3 regions of the Lactococcus sp. KTH0-1S genome follow, and region 2 is predicted to be linked to each of the others. Evidence: riboswitches for the same ligand, from Rfam matches in the RefSeq annotation. Region 2 holds a riboswitch; each other region holds the start of a gene.
What was found. Region 2 has a riboswitch for magnesium ahead of ACRYLU_RS08355 (ABC transporter permease subunit). Riboswitches for the same ligand answer to the same signal wherever they lie in the genome.
Positions count from the first base shown of each region.

Region 1: it holds a riboswitch for magnesium, as region 2 does, so the genes downstream of both, ACRYLU_RS04610 (FtsW/RodA/SpoVE family cell cycle protein) here and ACRYLU_RS08355 (ABC transporter permease subunit) in region 2, are expected to answer to the same signal.
Region 3: it holds a riboswitch for magnesium, as region 2 does, so the genes downstream of both, mgtA (magnesium-translocating P-type ATPase) here and ACRYLU_RS08355 (ABC transporter permease subunit) in region 2, are expected to answer to the same signal.

Region 1 is NZ_CP195165.1:930,646-937,693, reverse strand. Features, by position in the region: gene ACRYLU_RS04630 (sensor histidine kinase) at 12-1,010, opposite strand; gene liaF (cell wall-active antibiotics response protein LiaF) at 1,007-1,636, opposite strand; gene rpsN (30S ribosomal protein S14) at 1,803-2,072, opposite strand; gene ACRYLU_RS04615 (LCP family protein) at 2,170-3,468, opposite strand; gene ACRYLU_RS04610 (FtsW/RodA/SpoVE family cell cycle protein) at 3,499-4,698, opposite strand; M-box (ykoK) riboswitch at 5,079-5,240, opposite strand; gene ACRYLU_RS04605 (hypothetical protein) at 5,952-6,116, opposite strand; gene ACRYLU_RS04600 (VOC family protein) at 6,509-7,048, opposite strand, start outside.
Region 2 is NZ_CP195165.1:1,732,174-1,739,221, reverse strand. Features, by position in the region: gene aguA (agmatine deiminase) at 1-431, shown strand, start outside; gene arcC (carbamate kinase) at 456-1,409, shown strand; M-box (ykoK) riboswitch at 1,528-1,697, shown strand; gene ACRYLU_RS08355 (ABC transporter permease subunit) at 1,754-3,511, shown strand; gene ACRYLU_RS08350 (ABC transporter ATP-binding protein) at 3,529-4,326, shown strand; gene ACRYLU_RS08345 (LCP family protein) at 4,355-5,503, shown strand; gene ACRYLU_RS08340 (CPBP family glutamic-type intramembrane protease) at 5,593-6,234, opposite strand; gene ACRYLU_RS08335 (hypothetical protein) at 6,453-6,611, opposite strand; gene ACRYLU_RS08330 (YagU family protein) at 6,882-7,048, opposite strand, start outside.
Region 3 is NZ_CP195165.1:1,246,659-1,253,706, reverse strand. Features, by position in the region: gene thiE (thiamine phosphate synthase) at 1-193, shown strand, start outside; gene dltX (teichoic acid D-Ala incorporation-associated protein DltX) at 374-505, shown strand; gene dltA (D-alanine--poly(phosphoribitol) ligase subunit DltA) at 530-2,029, shown strand; gene dltB (D-alanyl-lipoteichoic acid biosynthesis protein DltB) at 2,029-3,252, shown strand; gene dltC (D-alanine--poly(phosphoribitol) ligase subunit DltC) at 3,295-3,534, shown strand; gene dltD (D-alanyl-lipoteichoic acid biosynthesis protein DltD) at 3,524-4,810, shown strand; M-box (ykoK) riboswitch at 4,872-5,033, shown strand; gene mgtA (magnesium-translocating P-type ATPase) at 5,291-7,048, shown strand, end outside.

The sequences.
Region 1 (7,048 bases), 800 kb from region 2:
ACGCATCATTTTTAAAGGCTCGGCTTCGCTTTAGGGATAATGATTTCAACAGTTGTCCCCGCTCCTGGTGCCGAGATTACTTTGGCATCTCCGCCGATTAATAAAGCACGTTCTTTGATATTGGCTAAACCGTAACTGACCGTCTTATCACTAGTAGAAACATCAAAACCAACTCCATCATCAGCAATTTTCAAAAAAATGTTTCCAAGTGATTCTCTTAAAGAAACTTCAATGTGCTCGGCTTGCGAATGACGCAAAGTATTCGATAAAATCTCTTGAGCCATTCGAAATAAATTGTCCTCAACATTACTTGTTGCTTCAATATCAGCCAATTTAACCGTAATATTTGCTGATATTTTCGCTTGGAGCTCGTCTGTCAGTGCTGACAGGCCTTCTGCTAGACTTTTACCATCTAGTTCTACTGGTCTAAGATGTAGTAAGAGCGCTCGCATTTCATTTTGTGCAGAATGGAGCACTTTTAAAACTAATTGTGTCTGTGTTTCAATTTGTTCTTTAGTCAAATTTTGTGTCGAACCAGCAACAGAGGATAAAATCATTGTCGCTGCAAAAAGTTCTTGACTGACAGAATCATGAAGTTCACGTGAAATTCTTTTACGCTCTAATTCAATAATTTCAGCTTTGTCAGCAGATTTTTGCTTAGATAATTCTTGGAGTTCAGCTGACATATTCATAATTTTATCATGAACGACTTGTAATTCAGGAGATTCAGGTTGTTGATTTTCTTCTAAAAGTTTAATATCATCTTGAAATTTTTGTTGAATAGCCATATTTTCAATATGATTAAAAAGGGTAAAAATCAGCGCAAGTAATCCTGCAACTGATATAAATATCCATAAACCGTAGAAATTATCTCGAAGTTCCCTAATAATATTAGCGGTATTTAGTCCCCCTAAAGGTTGACCACTATTCATCATTATAAATAGAAGAAGATACATAATAAGGATGATACTAAAAACTGCTAAAAAGGTTGTGAAAAGTGATTTTTTCATCCTCTAATCACCTCAATATTTCCTGAATCAACACGGATATTGATTTTAATTCGTTTTTCCGCCTGATCTAAATTTTCGCTAAAATAACGAACATTTCCCGCATTAATTTGTGCTGCCTCATTGAAAATCTTTACAAGCCCAGCATTTGTTGTTAAATCAAGCGAAACTCCTACGTCATCAGGAACAATAATTTTTGTATTACCTGTCATTTTTTTAATAGAAAGACTATTTCCAGAAGGTTTAAAAGTAACATCATCAAGATCAATGATATCATTTTGATTTTCATTCATGATTGACTCAGATTCATCTTGAGAAATATCTTCGTAAGAAAAATTTCTTACTCCTCCTTCTCGTGGATTATTTTTCCAAAAAACGATGCAAGCAATCGTAGGGAAGATAATTGCTAACCAGAACCATCCAACTGTGAAGAGAATCATTACCGATATTGCCCAAAAAATGAAACTGATGATACGTAATACACGCGCACGCGAACGAGTCGCCAAGATAGTAAAGAGAATAGCTAAAGCTAGAACTACCCACATACGCGGTGTACTAATCACATGAAAAATCAATCCTAATACAATAAAAATTTCTATAATAAAGATTGCTTTCAATTTTTTATTCATAAATCTATTGTACCAAAAAAAAGCTTACTTTTTCTCGGACTTAAGACTTAAATTTTACTTAAGAAAAATAGAGAAAAAATACTCCATTCATTAAGATGAAGTATTCTTTAAATTACTTAATAAAAAATATTTTTATCATATCCCATAAAATTTTTCAAAAAGATTTCTACCAGCTTGACTTCTTAACCCCTGGAATCTTACCTTCATGCGCCAATTTTCTAAAATTAACTCGTGACATACCAAATTTTCGCATGTAGGCTCTGGGTCTTCCGTCAATTCGATCTCGCATTTTCATTCGATTGGGATGAGAATCTTTAGGCAGTTTTCGGAGAGCTTCATAATTTTTTTCTTTCTTAAGTTCCTGTCTAAGCTCTTGATATTGAGCAACTAATTTTTGTTGCTTTTTAAATTTAGCAATTTTTGATTTCTTCGCCAAAATATTATCCTTTCATTTATTAATTTAGTTAACCAGTTAAGTATATCCTATAAATAAAACAATGTCAACTGGTTAACATTATTTTATTATCTCTATTTTAATTAGCGGCTAAAGCTCCTCCTTGACTTGAAACATAATCTTGGGCATTCTCCTTATTTATTTTTACTAGACTCCCTTTAGTATCCACTCCATAAGTTTCACTTTTTTCACCTTTGATAGTTACCGTCGCAGAAGGCATATAATATTGGTCAGTTTGACTTCCAAAATAGTTTTCATATGTAATTACACTTTGATCAAGCTTATCAGTGACAGACTCATCATTTGCTTGTCTCATTAAATTTTGAATAGCCAAATCCACATTTTCTGGTATGAATTCATAACTTCCGCCATCTACCATTTGACTTACCCCTTGATATTGAACAGAAACTACCTTGTTAAGACAATCTTTATAGGCCATAAGTGCGGTCAAATTAGCAAGATTTATCGAAATGTTCGTTTTAAAATCTGATGAAATATCATTTAAAAATGATTGATATTTAAAAACACTATTAAGACTAAGCATCTTGTTCATTAATTCAGTCATAACTTCTCGTTGATGAGCGGCGCGTCCATAATTCCCATTGGCTAACGTATCTCTATCTCGAGCAAAAACTAAGGCTTGTTCTCCGTTGATGAGCTGCTTAGGATTTCCTGAAAGATAAGGAACATAAGCTTTATATTCAGGTTCTGTATTTGAGATATAAATCGCTCCACTATCTACAGTTTTATCTGAACCAGGCAAAGTTATTTTACCTGAATCAGTCCCCTGATAGACATCTGAGCCATTAGTATCATTTACAACTTCTACTCCTCCAACGTCATTCACGAGATTTACTAAACCGTCCATATTAACGATCATAAAATTATTAAGATTAAGTCCTACTTGATTACCAATGGTTTTCATAGCATAAGTGACAGCAGAAGATAACCCACCATTATTAAATCCTAAAGGATAAGCAGCATTCATTTTTTGAGTAGATTGAATTTTTCCAGATGCATCTTCAATATTCGTCATCGTATCTCGTTCCACTGAAATAATAGTGGTTGTTTTTGTCCGAGGATTCAATGTTAAAATAATTTGAGAATCTGAATTTCCATTCCATGAATCTGCACCCCCTCGACTATTATCGCCAGTATCAACTCCCATAAGTAATATAGTTAGTGGTTTCTTTGCAGATATACTAGAACTTTTTATTTTTGTATTTACATGAGTTTTCGTTAATGTTTTTTCTGCTTGAACGTAGATAACCGCACTAACTGCCACGACTAAAATAACAAAAAAGGACATAAAACGAACAAAATATACTTTTTTAGACCTTTTTATTTTTTTCTTTTGTCTAATTTCTTTTCTTTTCATATCAAAAATACTTCTTTCTTTTATTAAAAATTATAACTTACTTAAACTCTTTAATTTTTCGTCAGCCGAGCTATTCAAAACCAGTCCTACTGCCAAAGTTGAAATTAAAAATGAGGATCCACCTTGTGATAAAAAGGGAAAGGTGACTCCTGTTTCTGGAACCAACCCAATTGCTCCACCTAAATTGACAAAAACTTGTATCAACAAAAAAGATGAACAACCAATTGAAATCATTGAATTAAATGGATCTTTTGCCCGCATCCCCACCAAAAGCATTCGGGTAATCATGAAAAAAATGACAGCTAGGATTATTATTCCACCAATGATTCCCAATTCTTCTACTATTACTGAAAATATAAAATCTGTATGAGCTTCAGGCAAAAATCCTTGTTTTTCAATCGAATTCCCAAGTCCTCTTCCAAACCAGCCACCATCTACGATCGCATAATATGAATTAGCAAGTTGATGACCCGAAGAAGCCAAGTCAGTAAAAGGATTAACGAATGCTTTAAATCGAGCATTAATATAAGATCCTGGAATCAAATCGCCTCCACTGATAAAAAGAAAGAGCAAAAAACTAAGACTAATCGTAAGCAACATCTTCCCATAACCTGAAAACCATCGCCAAGAAATTCCACTTGCACCAATCATTATCAAGGCTAAGAGCCCAATAATTGCTGTATTTCCTAAATTAGGCATACTGAGTTCCACTATCATTAGTAAGATAATCGGAAATCGCCATCCCCCTACAACTTTTTTTATGAGATTGTTACCCTTAAAAATTGCTTGAATATCATTTTTCTCAATCTCTTCTTGTCTGTTAGAAAAGATAGATGCAAGAAACCAGACAGTAAAAAGTTTTGCAAATTCAACAGGTTGAATGGTTCCAATCCCTGGTAAGGGAATCCATCCATGTGCTCCATTCGCTGATGTATTAGGTCCAACCCTTGAATAAATCATCAGCAAGATAATAATTAGAAAAATTATTTTTAAAATCTTTTCATTTTTTATAATTCTTAATTTTACTCGATAAATAATAATTAAAGCCACAAAACTTATAATTATAAAGACTCCTTGAGAAATTGCCAATCGATAAGGAGATAGTCCTCGGTTAATTTGATAGGGGACAGTTGCTGAAAACACCATGAGTAAGCCAACAGCTGAAAGAATCAAGTAAGGAATCAAAATAGATAAATCTAAAAAACTATTTTTTGTAATTTTTTTATCCATAAAGGAATCCTCCTTTGTTAATTTTCCAAATGAACGATAAGAGTATTTCTAGTTGCAAATCAATTACTAACTTTTTCTCCCTTATTTTATTATTTTGTTTTATTTTATGAATTAACATTTTTGTCATCGGCTTGTACCTCAATTTTTGATTTATAGTAGATTTTGATTGTATAGCTCCAACTCAGAGAACTAGATTAGATTGAAGTGATAAAAATGCTTGTCCACTTTTATGCTATCTTTCTTCCTATAGCTCCCAGGGTCTGAGCCACTGTTATTCTGTCCATCCATTTTCACCACCTTCTTTTTTATAAAAAAATTGCCTACGCCGGTTGAACGTAGACAAGGTATGATTTCAAAAAGATACACTATCAAGTGAACTAAAGTACCCAGTATCGTTCAAGCTTTAGCTCCGCAGGGCGATGTTGTTGCACTATTTCACGCCTTCTTTTTTCGACGTGAACTGTTGGCCCTCTCATCGTGTCTCCACGACTCTGCGGCAGCAACCCGTATCCCTGTGGTAGCCTCACCTACCGATGGTTAGAAAATCTCTAACCAAAATTGCTTAAATTAAATTTTCAAAATATTTCCTAAGCAAAAAAATTATAACATAACCTATATTTTTAGTCAAATAACAAATGCATTACCTAATTTAAATGTTTTTTATTAGATTAAACCTCTTGTTATGACTAAGTTTTTAGAAATTAGAACTAAGAAAAAATTCTATTTTTTAAAATAAAATACCAAAGATTAAAATATACAGACAAAAAGCTTATAATGGAATAATGAATTTCGTTAATAAATAAAAAACTCCTTAGCCAGTATTGACTAAGGAGTTTTTTATTAGATTTATCGAATCCCCAAAGCAATACGGGCATCACGACTTATTTTATCAACTGTCCATGCTAGATGGTTTTTGAAAGTTATTTTTTATTTGTTGTTATACCAATGATTATAGGCTAGTAAATTTTTAAAAGTCAAGTAATATGTGGCTTGAAGCATCTACTAAATGTACTATAAATCAACCTATAAAATACCTTCAATCGTTGCAATGTAACCGGCTCTAGGAAATTTTTTTGATTATCTATCAAAGTAAACCTGTGTCATGTAATAAGTAATATTCGATTTCGTCTTTTTAACTTTCACCATTACCATTTTTTTAAAACAAAATCAGATTTACAACTCGCTCAAAAATAAAGTAAAATTCTTGTATTTATATTATTTATATTTACAAGCGCCTTTCAATTTTAGTCCTATCATTTTGGTATATTTCTGCTAATAGCCATAAAACTAATGGATAAAATTATAAATAACACACCTAATAAGAAAATAGTGTGTTGACTTTGTCCAAATATCAAAAATATAAGACCTGCAATAAAAAAACAAATACTTGCTATTTGATATAACTGTTTATCTTTCATAAATCATCTCCTTCAAATGTTAAACTATTAGGTTTTCTATGTAATGTATTATAACAAAATTCACTAAAAGCCAAGCATGCACACCCTGATTATCTCGTATTATTCAAAAATAAATTTTAGTTTAATTATTTTGTTTTTATTTTAATAGATTTAATTACTACTTAATAGCACTTTTGAAGTAGTAATATTTTATGAAATTTTTATTGATATAGAGTCAATCATTGTATTTTTTTATGTCATTGCTATGCTTAGACTCTTATTGTTCAGCATGGCTATTGAGGCACTATATAGTTAGTGCTACTTTTTCATAGTTAAGTTTTGGATTCACCACTGTTGTATAAGAGAGATAAAATAAGAAGTTCAATAAATAATTTTTTTGAATGATAAATATACTATATTTTTTTAAATAGAATAAGTTTCGATCCAACATGATCTTCTATAGAGATTGAGTTTTCATCATCTTTAAATGGAATACCTTTCTCTATTATTCTTTGTGAAATTGAGTCATAGTAATCTTTAGATACTTCTAATTCCCATTTTAATATACCATTTTCTAATAAATTTCTTTTATTTATATTTTCACCCTCCCAAATATTTGTGGCAAAATGATGATGATAGTGATTCTGAGAATAAAAGTGAGCCGTATCCCCGACAAATGATACCAAATCGGTATTTAATAGCTCATTAAAAAATTCATCTGATTTAGCAATTGAATTACCCGTGAAATGCAGATGACCAATTTTCATATTTTTAGGATAATCTAAATGGTTATTTTTTTGATCTAATAAAGCTTGAACATCAACTGGTAAAGTCCCCATTTTAACTTTACCATCTTCCCAAATCCACTCAGTAGAGTCTCTATCGTGATATAGCTCTATGCCATTTCCCTCTGGATCATTAATATAAAATGATTCACTTACTAAATGATCTCC
Region 2 (7,048 bases):
GCTTCGTAGCGCCAGGGGAAGTTGCATGCATTTATACTGAGGATGAGAAGTCACCATTTTATGAAGCAGCACAAGATGCCTATAAACGCTTGAACCAAATGACAGATGCTAAAGGACGTCAACTCAAAGTTCATAAATTGACTTGTCCAGCTAAAAATGTAACGATTAAAAAACAATTTAGAATTGATACAGTTGAAGGAACAATGCCACGTGAAGACGGAGATATTTGTATAGCTTCATATATGAATTTCTTGATTACAAACAAAGGAGTTATCGTACCACAATACGGTGATGAAAATGATGCTCTGGCATTAAAACAAGTTCAAGAGATGTTTCCAGACCGGGAAATAGTTGGCGTGAACACTGTTGAAGTAGTTTATGGTGGAGGAAATATCCATTGTATTACTCAACAACAACCTAAAGCCAAATAAGGAGTAGAGAGGATTTAACAGAAAATGGCAAAACGTATTGTAGTTGCTCTAGGGGGGAATGCTATTTTAACTAGCGACCCTACAGCGCAAGCACAATCTACGGCACTTAATAAGACTGCCGATCAATTAATGCCTTTAATAAAAGACAATGATGTTGAAATGGTTGTCACTCATGGAAATGGACCGCAAGTTGGTAATTTACTTTTGCAACAACTTGAAAGTAATTCAGTTAAAAATCCGGCAATGCCACTTGATACAGCTGTTGCTATGACTCAAGGGGAAATCGGTTATTGGATGGCACAAGCTTTTACAGAAGCTCTTGCTAATAATGGAATGTCTGATGTTCCATTTGTTTCTGTAGTGACAAGAACAGTAGTTGATGCTAATGATGAGGCTTTTAAAAATCCGACAAAACCTATTGGACCTTTTTATAGCCAAGAAGAGGCTAAAAATATTCAGACTCAATATCCTGATTGGAAATTGATTGAGGATTCTGGACGAGGTTACCGAAGAGTAGTTCCTTCACCTTTACCTCTCAAAATTGTTGAGGCTAACGCAATTAAACCATTGTTAGAATCATCAGCTTTGGTTACAGTATCTGGTGGCGGAGGAATTCCTGTTATTGAAAAAAATAAGGGGTATCAAGGAGTTGAAGCAGTAATTGATAAAGATTTTTCCGCAGCAAAATTAGCAGAACTTGTTGATGCTGATGAACTAGTTATTTTTACCTCTGTCGGTGATGTCTTTTTAAATTTTGGTAAACCCAATCAAAAAGCTCTAGGAATTGTACCAGTTAAGGAAATGCGTCAATATCTAGAAGAAGGTTATTTTGCGGCAGGTTCTATGAAACCAAAAGTGGCAGCAGCTGTTGCTTTTGTCGAAAATACTGGCAACCAAGCCACGATTACTTCGCTTGAAAATGTGAAAAACTTTGTCAAAACTGGAGCAGGAACACGGATTGTCCCTGATTTATTTTAAAAAAATATTTTTCAAAATAATTTATTTCAAATTTGAAATAAAAAGAATTTTAGTAGGGCATCCCTTTTAATTTGACAAAAAGTATAGCTAGTGCTATACTTTTTTTGTAGTAAATAAAAACTAATCATATTAGGTGAGGTTACTCTGAAGAACATAGGTTATCGCTCAGAACTGTCGAGAGACAATAATGGGTAAAGCAGGACTAGTCGAATCAAGGCTTTTCCAAGATAACTAGAAATATCATTTCTTACGTCTCAGAAAGCTAAAACTCAAATGTCGTGATTAAATAGACTAATAATCTATTGATTTTGAGAGCCTCCCTTTATATGAAAAGGAGGCTTTTTATGTCAAGAAGAAAATATCTTGATACAAAACAACCAAAAGTAAAATCTATTATGGGTGATTTTATTTTAATTGGTATTATTTGTTTGTTTGCATTTATTCTTATTGTGACACAAATAACTATTAACCAACCCCTTTCATCGTTACCATCTCAAAGTTCAGTGGATGATGTCAAGAAAATGCACGATTTTTTATCTATTGGAAACCTTGCGTATTTTTCAATGCGAACAATGTTTCGCATGATTGTAGGAATGATGTGGTCAATTTTATTCTCTGTTATTTGTGGTGTATTGGCAGTAAAGTTTAAAACTGCAAGAAGAATTATTTTGCCGATGGTCAATTTCTTAGAATCAGTTCCTTTATTAGGTTTCATGACATTCACTACTGCATTTTTACTTGGATTATATCCAGGTAATGTAATGGGAGCAGAAGCGCTTGCCATTTTTGCAGTGTTTACTGGGCAAGCATGGAACATCATGTTGTCACTTTACCAAATAATGGAAGTAGTTCCCAAAGATTTGAAAGAAGTAACATCGCAATTTCGATACAGTGCTTGGGAAAAATTTTGGCGTCTTGAATTTGTATATTCAATTCCAGGCCTACTATGGAATCTTGTCATATCTCAGTCAGCAGCATGGTTTGCTATTGTTGCAAGTGAACAGGTTACCGTCGCAATCCCTAAGTCTGAAACTTTAATTTTGCCAGGAATTGGCTCTTATATTCAAGTTGCATTAGATCGAGCAGACTTTAAAGCTTGTGGTTTCGCTGTTATTGCTTTAATTATTAATGTCGTCATACTAAATTTCTTAGTTTTTCAACCTTTGGTTAAAGCTACTTATTATTATCGTTATGATGAAGGAACAACTCAAGGTAATCCTCCAAAATCAATTGTATACAATTTAGTAAAAGCATCTAATTTTGGAAAAATATTAATGAAATGGATTCAAAAAATAAAAGATTTCTGGATTTTTAAGTTACCTAGAGTTTGGTATATTCTTAGGATAAATCTTATTTTTAAATATCTAGGAAAAGTTAAGAAATATATTTCAATCATTTGGTATATCCTTTTAGGGTATGCGGTTGTTATCTCTGCTATTAAACTTTATAGATTCTTACCTCATGAAGATTTTTCAATAATCCCTCACTTAATGCTTTTAACTACATTGAGGGTAGTATTAGCAATGCTTATAGCAGCAGCGATTTTTACACCTCTTGGGGTTTGGGTTGCAAGTAACAAAAGACGTTTAAGATTTATCCAACCAATTGGACAAGTTGTTGGATCGATTCCTTCAAACGTATATACTCCATTCATAGTAATTTTTATTAGTTTAGGGTATAAGCAACTTGAGTGGTGGATTTTGCCGCTAATCATGGTTGGTTGTCAATGGTATTACTTTTTCAATGTTATTGCTGGGTATTTAGCAATACCAGATGATATAAAAGAAGTCACAAAAATTTTTCCATTATCCAAGTTTAAGTGGTGGACTCGCTATCTCATTCCATCAATGTTTCCGTACTTGATAACAGCTATCATAAATGCTGCGGGAGCAGCATGGAATGCAGATATATCAGCGGAAAGCCTACAGTGGGGTAAAGAAACAATAAATGTTACTGGCTTAGGGCAATATATTGCTGTGAATGATGGAATTAAAGATAAATCAGCACTTGGTACTTTGGCGATGTGTGCTGTAGTAGGATTGTGTATTATATTCGTTTGGCAACCACTTTACAAATATGCTAGAGAAAAATTCCATTATTAAAAAGGGAGGAAATAAGAATGGAAAAGAAAAATTTAATAAAAGTAACTTCACTCTGCAAAGATTATGGAGTAGAAAGATCAAAGAAATATATACAAGTTCTGAAAGACATAAACTTTACCGTAAAGGAAGGAGAATTTGTAAGTCTTATTGGACAATCAGGAGCAGGGAAATCGACATTATTGAGAAGTTTAGCTGGTCTTGTTCATCCAAGTCATGGAGAAATCATCTTTGAAGGAAAAAAGATTAAAGAACCGGATCCAAATATTAGTATGGTTTTTCAGAATTTTGCTCTATTTCCATGGTTAAATGTTCATAAAAATGTTTCATTTGGCATAGATAATAATTTGAAAATATCTAAAAATGAAATTAACGATAGAGTAAAAAAACTAATAAAAATGATTGGTCTAGAGGGTAATGAAAAATCATATCCAAGAGAAATTTCTGGCGGAATGAAACAAAGAGTTGGATTTGCTAGAGCTTTAGCCGCAGAACCTACATTATTATTACTTGATGAACCTTTTTCTGCTTTAGATGTTGTAACATCCAAACAGCTGTCAGATCAACTTATTAGTATGTGGTTAAGTCAACAAATTGTCACAAAATCAATTGTAATGATTACGCACGATATAGAACAAGCAGTGCAAATGTCTGATAGGATTATATTGTTAGATTCAAATCCAGGGAGGATTGCGAAAGTTTACAACATTGATATCCCAAGAAATCATAGAACTATAAGTAGTATCTCAAGTATTGTTGAAGAAATTACTAATGAGATGGTAGTCATGACAGAACTTAATGTTAATAAAAATTTTTAGTAGTTAAAAGAAAGGAAGAAAAATTAATATGATTCCACATAGGAGAAAAAGAAATAATAAAATAAAAAAAATAGCCGGATTTCTCATATCTCTAGTAATAATAATAGGAGTTGGAGTATTTGGGTATATCGCGATGGCCAATCATCGCTTAAATAATATATTAGACAAAGGTTATCATAAAGTTGATAACAACTATAAATCTGAGAAACATAAGGATACAGAGTCATTTTTGATCATGGGTTTAGATAATACTCAAGAGAGGAATTTGGGAACGACGCGAACGGATGCGATGATGATTATTACAATTAATAAAAAAACAAAAACGACAACTTTTTGTAGTATCCCTCGCGATAGTTTTGTTCAAATTGATTCAAAATCATATAAAGGTATGCAACGGATAGAAGCTGCCTATACTTATGGAGGACCTTCGGCTTCAGTTAATACAGTAGAAAAAACTTTTAATATTCCTATTGATCATTATTGTGTTTTTAACTTCAATTCATTTATTAAGCTTATTGATGCTATAGGTGGAATTGATATTGATGTTGAAAAGTCATTTATGGGTACTGATGAAAGTGGTAATGAGTCTATAAAGTTTAATTCAGGTAAGCAACACTTAGATGGTGCCAAGGCTCTTTCATATGCTAGAGAAAGACATGTAGATACAGATATTATGAGAGGTTTCAGGCAACAAAAGGTAATTTCAGCAGTTGAGGAAAAGTTAAAATCAATGACTTCTTTCACTAATTTATATTCTATTATTGATTCTTTAGATGATAATATTCAAACTGATATCACACCAAAAGATATTAAAGAGCTTATTTCTAACGCTTTAGCTTTTAGTAAATACTCTAAACAACAATTAACTTTTGATTGGAGAACTTTCAGTAACCAAGGAAGAAGTATGGTAGAACTCTATAAAGATAGTATCAAATTTGTCAGTCATAAATTAAGAGTCTCTCTCGAATTAGATCGTAAAAATGGGACTGATAACAATGGATATTCCTTCCATACAAATGGTGACTATCTTTATCAAAGTGACTATACTGTCCAGAATCCAGAAGCTGAAGCCCAAGAAGATACTTCAATGAATGGAAATACATATATTGGGACAAGTGGTAATACAACTACTGGTCCTCTGCCTAATATTAAGACTTCAAATGGTTTTATTAAGTAATTAAGATAAATAGCCCCTATCGTAGGAGCTATTTATCTTAATTACTTAATAAAATATTTACAATTAGAAGGGGGCAATCTCAGAATAAATTAGTGATGTGATAGGATTACAAGGATAAAAATAATCCAATCATAGGTAATATGAACAAGTAAACCTGTATACAAGGAGTCGCTCCTTAAAGAGGCAAGGGTAAAGGGAATTCTCGCGGCTGCAATAATAAAAATAACTTGGGCAAAATTCCAGTCGTAAGTAGGTAAATGTAGAAATCCGAATATTAAAGTAGATATGATAACTGCAACAATTATGGCTTTTCGTGTTCCACCTAATAAGTTTGCGATAATTATAAGTAAAATTATAGTAATTAACTCTTCCCCTAAAAGCATAGGAATTGTCTTAAGAAGTCCAAAAATAGTCATTCCATCTGCTACTGAATTAGAATTTGGAGAACTTCCTAACAGTATTTTAGTAATTATAATGCCAACTCCAGCAAAAATATAAGCACCTATAAGTCCAGCAAAATAAGAACTCACTATTTTTTGAGGTTTAGAAAAAGTGTAAGAAATTCCCTTTTTCCCAAAAAGAATGTAAAGGCTGATAAATCCAGCAATAGCTAAGGAAAAAGGAGCAATAATTGGGAGCCCAAAAGATAATGCTAAAAACCCAGCTAATAGTAAAATCAGTGATAGAGGAACTGCTGATTTGCTCATAGGTACGGTAAAAAGTTTTTTCAAAAGAGAAACCTCCAAAATTTAGATAGATTGACAAGCCTAATAAAGCTATTTAAATAAGTATAACATGAATAAAAATTTTTTAAGGAATATAAACAATGGATAAAAATAGGTAGCTTAAAAGTGTATTTGAAAAAATCTGACAACAAAAAAAGCACCTACTCTATATCCTAAAGTAGATACTTTTACGGTGAGGGATGTTCATCCATTGACTTATTCTCCTATACTATTTTTTCTAAATTGTGTGTTGCTTCTTCAATTGTATTACCAATACCAAAAATTTGAGGTTTGTTAGCCAAAAAAGCTTGAAACACATTTTTTGAAGTATCAAGTTGAATACTATACTCAAAAAATTTATTTTTGTTAGTGTATGTCATCATAATACATTCTCCTTTCTTTTTTTAACGAAAGGGACTATAACAATCACAACGAAATTCCAAGTTCAGTTTAACACAAAAACAAAGTATTTGCAATATACGAGAAAATTAATAGGTAATAAAGTATTTGCCCTTAGATTGAAATTTAAAATCAGGTTTATGATATTTTGATAAAATATCTGTTAATCCAATCCTCTTAGAGATAAACAGGGTAATATTTTTCCGAAAAAGAACTGAAAAAAATAAAAAAGAAGGAATAATCCTTCTACTATATTAAATATTTTCTAAGTGCCCTTTTTTATCTTTAGCTATTAAATAGTAGGCGCACGCTGCAATGGACCAGGCCCAAACAATATGTCCAAAGAACTCAGAAAAGTGTTCGTCGAAAGGTTGGTTCCAAGGAGCAGGAACTGTTCCCATAGCTGGCATTAAGATAATAT
Region 3 (7,048 bases), 490 kb from region 2:
TAACCATTTAAGAAAAATGCTTGAGCATAATCAATTACCCACTGTTGGAATTGGTGGAATTACTCAAAGTTTACTGACAGAATTATCAGAAACTAAACTTGGTGGTGTTGCAGTAATTTCTTTGTTGACAGAGGCCGAAAACCCTGAAAAAGTGGTTAAAATTATTAAGCAAAAAATTATGCAAAAAGACTGACGTACCCTTAAAAATACACAAATAAAAAATGAACCCGTTTTCTTTTCTAAACAAAGTTTAAACTTACAGAAATGTAAGTTTTTTTTGTTCAATTAATGTTATAATCAGAGTCGTAAATGATATGAGATTAACTGAGCATTCTAAAAATCTCTTATTATTTTATATTTAAAAGGAGTTCCAATGGACAAGAAAAAAGAAATTCGTCTATTTTTGGCTAAAACAGTATTTTACTTTATAATTATTTTAATTCTGCTCTATCTTTATTCCTACAGTCATACTGGCGGAGCGCACTTTATCTATAACGAATTTTAGAGAGAATTATCAAAGGAGTTAATTATGAAATTATTAGAACAAATTTTTGAAATTGCAAAAAATGAACCAGACCTTATCGTACTTGCCGAGCGTGAGCAGAAATTTACTTACCGTCAATTATTTACCGCGGTTTCACATATTTCAGAACAAATCAATGAACGTAATTTGAATCAGCGTCCAATCTTGATTTTCGGTAAAAACGATTTTATCACTTTAGCAGCCATGCTTGCGACAAATTTAACTGGTCACGCTTATATTCCTGTTGATGCTCACACACCATTTGAGCGGACAGAAATGATTAAATCAGCGGCAAAACCAGCGGCGGTACTCACAACAGTTGAGCTGTCAGCAGATTTTGAAGCACTTTTTACTGACAGAATTTCTCTTGAACTTACTGACCAGATTTTGACTGACAAACTTCCAGCACTTGATTTTTCTAAAGCAGTTTCTGGAGATGACAGCAATTATATTATTTATACTTCTGGAACAACAGGAGTACCAAAAGGTGTTGAAGTCAGTCATGATAATCTTGTGACTTTCACCAATTGGATGAACAATGATTTTATGAAAATTGAAAATAATCAGATCTTGTCACAAGCCCTTTACAGCTTTGATTTATCAATTTTCAGTTTGTACCCAAGTCTTACAACTGGCGGAACATTAATTTCACTCTCACGTGATGAAACAACCAACTTCAAATTACTTTTTGAACGTTTGAACAAAACGGTCATTAATACTTGGATTTCAACACCATCATTTGTTGATATTTGCTTATTGGACCCTTCGTTCACTGAGAAAGAACACCCTCAATTAGTTCAATTTATTTTCTGCGGTGAAGAATTAACAAAGAAAACAGCAGAAAAATTACTGACAGCTTTTCCGTCAGCAAATATATACAATACCTATGGTCCAACAGAAGCGACTGGAGCTATTTCGTCAGTAAAAATCACGAAAGAATTACTGACAGAAAATGACCGTGTCCCAATTGGTTTTGCCAAACCAGGTGTTGACTTAAAAATTATGGATAAGGAAATCATCATTGTTGGTGATTCGGTAGCCAAAGGTTACTTTGAAAATCCAGAAAAAACTGAGCAAGCCTTTTTCACAGTGGACGGAAAACCCGCTTATCATACAGGAGATGCCGGTTCAATTGCCACTGACGGAATGCTTCGTTACCAAGGGCGAATTGATTTTCAAGTTAAATTTAACGGATTCCGTATTGAACTTCAAGATATTGAAGCCAATATTCAGAACTTAAGAGAGATTGAAAAAGCGGTAGTCTTACCGAAAACGAATGACCAGCATAAAGTCACCGCATTAATCGCTTATTTAGAAACAGAAAAAACATTTGAAGACCGTGCAGCCGAACGCGCCTTCACAAAAGAACTCAAAGCTGAACTTTCAAAAACAATTATGGATTACATGATGCCAACTAAGTTTGTTTATCTTAAAAAGTTCCCATTGAATCAAAATGGCAAAGTTGACCGTAAGGCACTCGCCCAAAAAGAGCGAGGTGACAACTAGTGCAACCCTATTCCACACCCTTTTACTTCGTGATTTTAGGACTTGCTTTAATTCCTATCGTTATTGCCCAGCTTCTGGGCAAAAAGCTCATGTGGTATCAAGTCCTATTGACCATCGCTTTTCTTTGGCTGACATTTTCGGGAACAGTGACAATTTGGGCATTAATCGGCTTCGGAGTCTTCCAGACTATCATTGTAAAATTCTATGAGTGGTATCGAGTAAAACAAAATAAGAATCAGAGTTTTGTTTTCTACCTCATCGTTCTGCTCTCTATTTTGCCATTAGTGATTGTCAAAGTGCATCCTCTGTTCAATCCAGGACCTGGACCAGGTTCAATTCTTGGATTCTTAGGAATCTCTTACATCAGTTTTAAGACAGTAGCCATGATTATGGAAATACGAGACGGACTTATTAAAGCCGTTCCTCTTAAAGAATTTCTATATTTCCTCTATTTTTATCCAACGATTTCATCAGGACCAATTGACCGCTTCCGACGTTTTGTTAAAGAACTAAAAGCGCCAGTTGTCACTGAAAAATACCTTGATTTATTAAATAAAGGAGTCTTTAGAATTTTCCAAGGTTTCCTTTATAAATTTATCATCGGATACTTGATTGACCAATATTGGCTACATGGTATTGCAATCTCTGCAACGATACACCCAAGCTTTTTGAATGTTTCATCATCAATGTATGCTTACGGACTCTATCTATTCTTTGATTTTGCTGGCTACTCGCTCTTTGCCATTGGTGTCAGCAATTTAATGGGATATGACCTCCCACATAACTTTAACAAACCCTTCTTAGCAAAAAATATTCATGATTTTTGGCAAAGATGGCACATGACCTTGAGTTTTTGGTTCCGTGACTTTGTATTCATGAGATTAGTGAAAACATTCATGGTTAAAAAATGGTCTAAAAATATGGTAACCATCTCAAATATTGGTTACCTCGCAAATATGTTACTCATGGGATTCTGGCATGGTTTAACTTGGTATTACATCCTTTATGGTTTCTACCACGCCATGTTAATGATTGGGTATGACGCATGGAAACGTCTGAAGAAACGTAAAAACTGGAAAATTCCAGATAATAAATGGACAAGTGCCATAAGTATTTTCATTACATTTAATCTAGTATTTATCAGTTTCCTTATTTTCTCAGGAATACCAAATCACATCATTATGCACTGCATAGATCCACATTTCCCACTTCCTAACTTCTAAAAGGCGTTAGGCATATCATAAAAAAACATTAGGAGAAACAAAATGAAAGAACAAATTTTTGATATTATCGAAACCGTATCAGGCACAGACGAATTCCGTGAAGACTTAGACATGGATTTATTTGAAGAAGGAATTCTTGATTCAATGAGAGCCATCATGCTCATTGTTGAATTAGAAGGCGCTTTTGATATCAGTCTTCCACCATCAGAAATGGACCGTGAAGATTGGAATACAGCAAATAAAATAGCAGCACGCGTTCAGGAAAAAAAGGATGAAAATTAAAATTTTTAGAGCCATTGGCCCATTAATAGCAGCTTTAGCCCTTGTTGGCTTACTGATATTTCTTCCAATAAATGTTGGTATGAAATACTCAAAAGACCAACTTGTTAAATTTGCTCAATCACCACTAAATACTCCAAGCTTTACAGGCTATTCAATTAAAAAACAAGCCTATTCAGACCCCGAGTTTTTACCAGTGCTTGGTTCATCAGAAATGGAACATGTGGATTCTTTTCACCCAAGTGCCTATTTCAAAAAATACAATTCTGGTTTTACGCCATTCTTAGTAGGACAACCAGGAACAACTACTTTAACCCACTTTTTCTATATGAACTCTGTGGCAAATGAGTTAAAAAATCGTAAAATTGTTTTTGTCATTAGTCCACAATGGTTTTCAAAACAAGGAATTGTTGAAAGTGAATTGAAAAACTTTGTATCCAAAGGTGAGATTTACGGTTGGTTAAAAGAAGTAGACCCTAAAGCAGATACAACCACTCAACTTGCAAAACATTTATTAAGATTTAGATCGCTTAAATCTGAAGAGACGATTTATAATTCTCTTGAACGTTTAGCAGATAAAAAACCATTGACCACTCTACAAAAAATGACTGTGGCGACCAATCTTCAATTTTGGCGAAAAGAAGATTTACTCTTCTCAAGTGTTTCACAATTCACAGCACAACCTCTTGGACTTACACCAAAAATTAATAAGTTTGCTAAAGAATTACCCAATGATCCAACCTCTGAAAACTTAGAAAAATTGGCGATTGACCAAGGAAAAGATAGTTCAAATAACAATCCTTTCCAAATCAATAACCAAGTTTGGGATAAGAAAATAAAATCTAAATACAAACATCTTGAAAATTTCAAAAAACATGTTTCTTATTTAGAAAGTCCAGAGTATCAGGATTTCCAACAGCTCTTAAATGTGTTTGCCAAAAATAATAATGATGTTTTATTTGTTATTCAACCAGTAAATGGGTCATGGTCATCTTACACTGGAGTATCAAAAGCAACACTCGAAAATTTCAGCTCTAAAATTAAAACACAATTGCGTAGTCAAGGCTTTTATCAAATTGCTGACTTAACAGATATGTATAATACGCCTTATGCCTCTGGTGATACTGTCCACTTTGGTACTAAAGGTTGGCTAGCTACAGACAAAGCGATTGAAAAATTCATGAAGACACCAAGTAAGGTCAACTATCATATTGATAATTCGTTATTTTTATCAAAAGATTGGGCAATGAATGGTGCAACAGAGTCTATAGTAAATTAAAAATAAAAAAGATTGACAAAAAAGAATATGTCAGTTATAATAATAAAGGTTATGTCAATGACATAATCGTCGGTAGGTGAGGCTACCGCAAGGGATACGGGTTGCTGCCGCAGAGTCGTGGAGACACGATGAGAGGGCTAACAGTTCACGTCGACAAACAAGGCGTGAAATAGTGCAACAACATTGCCCTGCGGAGCTAAAGCTTGAACGATAGCTTGTAACTGATTCACTCTATAGTAGTGGTATCTTTTTTGGAATTATTCCCTTGCCTACGTTTAAGTTTTGTAGGCAAGGTTTTTTTATATTTAAAAAGGAGGTGAAAACGGAAATGGAATCCCAGACCATTAATAGTCCCGAGCCTGATAGGCCGAAGATAATTAACGTGATAAGAGCAGTTTTCCGTTTTTATCACCTTCTTTAAAGCGCCTAAAGTTTGGGACTGTACACACAAAAATATTATAGAATATGAGGTACAGACCAATGAAAAAAATTAGAAAAACACTCGAAAATACAAAAAGAGCCACAACATTTGTAGATAACAACGAAATAAAAGCAAGATTAGAATTTGCAAAAAAGTCTACAAAAGAAGAGCTATTTCAAAAATTTAAAACATCAAATAAAGGATTAAGTGAAGAACAAGTAGAAATCTCTCGTGAACAATATGGAAATAATACGATTACGCGTGGTAAAAAAACTTCACTCATAAAACGGCTTTATCAAGCGTTTATCAATCCTTTTACCGTTATATTATTTGTTTTAGCATTAGTTTCAGCTTTTACAGATATTATCTTAGCAGCCCCTGGTGAGAAAAATCCACAAGGACTCATTATCATTACTACAATGGTTTTAATCTCAGGAATTCTGCGTTTCGTTCAAGAGACTAGAAGTGGAAATGCTGCTGAGAATCTCTTAAAAATGATTACGACGACGACAAACGTTCATAGATTAGAATCAGGAAGTCAAGAGATTCCTATTGAAGAAGTTCTCGTAGGCGATATTATCCATCTATCAGCTGGAGACATGGTTCCAGCAGACCTTAGGATTATTCAAGCAAAAGATTTATTTATCAGCCAAGCCTCTTTAACTGGTGAAAGCGAACCAGTAGAAAAATTAGATTTAGCTACTGATGAAAAAGATGATTCAATCACAGAGTCAGTAAACTTAGCCTTCATGGGTTCAAATGTCATTTCTGGTAGTGCTTATGGAATTGTAATTGCAACTGGAGATGCGACCATTTTTGGTGAAATGGCAAAAAGTGTAACCGAAGACTCAACTCAAACAACTTTTGAAAAAGGCGTTAACTCAGTTTCATGGGTCCTCATTCGCTTTATGTTAGTTATGGTTCCATTTGTCTTATTGATCAATGGTTTCACTAAAGGTGATTGGATGGAAGCCGCACTATTTGCTTTAGCAGTTGCTGTTGGTTTAACACCAGAAATGTTACCAATGATTGTGACAACTTGCCTAGCAAAAGGTGCAGTCACAATGTCAAAAGAAAAAACAATCATCAAGAACCTAAATTCTATTCAAAATCTAGGTTCAATGAATATTCTCTGCACTGATAAAACTGGAACATTAACACAAGATAAAGTAGTATTAATGCGTCATTTAGATATTCATGGGCAAGAAAATATTCGAGTATTAAGACATGGATTTTTGAATAGTTACTACCAAACTGGTTTAAAGAATTTAATGGATTTGGCAATTATCGAAGGAGCCGAAGCCAAGCAAGATAAAAATCCTGAACTGGGTGGTCTAAGTAGTAAATATACAAAAGTTGATGAAATTCCTTTTGATTTTGAAAGACGGCGGATGAGTGTCGTAGTAAAAAGCAATACTAATGGAGCGACTTCAAAAACGCAAATGATTACTAAAGGTGCAGCTGAAGAAATGTTAGACATCTGTACTTTAGTCGAAGATAAGGGAAATGTTGTTCCTGTAACTCCTGAACTCAGAGCATACATTCTGAAAAAAGTTGATGAACTTAACGAAGAAGGAATGCGCGTGATTTTAGTCGCTCAAAAAACAAATCCTTCACCAGTAGATACATTCTCGGTTCAAGATGAATCTGAAATGGTGTTAATGGGTTATCTTGCCTTTCTTGATCCACCCAAAGAATCTACAGCAAAAGCAATCAAAGCACTTAATAAATATGGTGTTTCAGTTAAAATCTTGACTGGTGATAACGATAAAGTTACTCGTTCAGTTTGCAAACAAGTAGGACTTCCAGTTGATAAA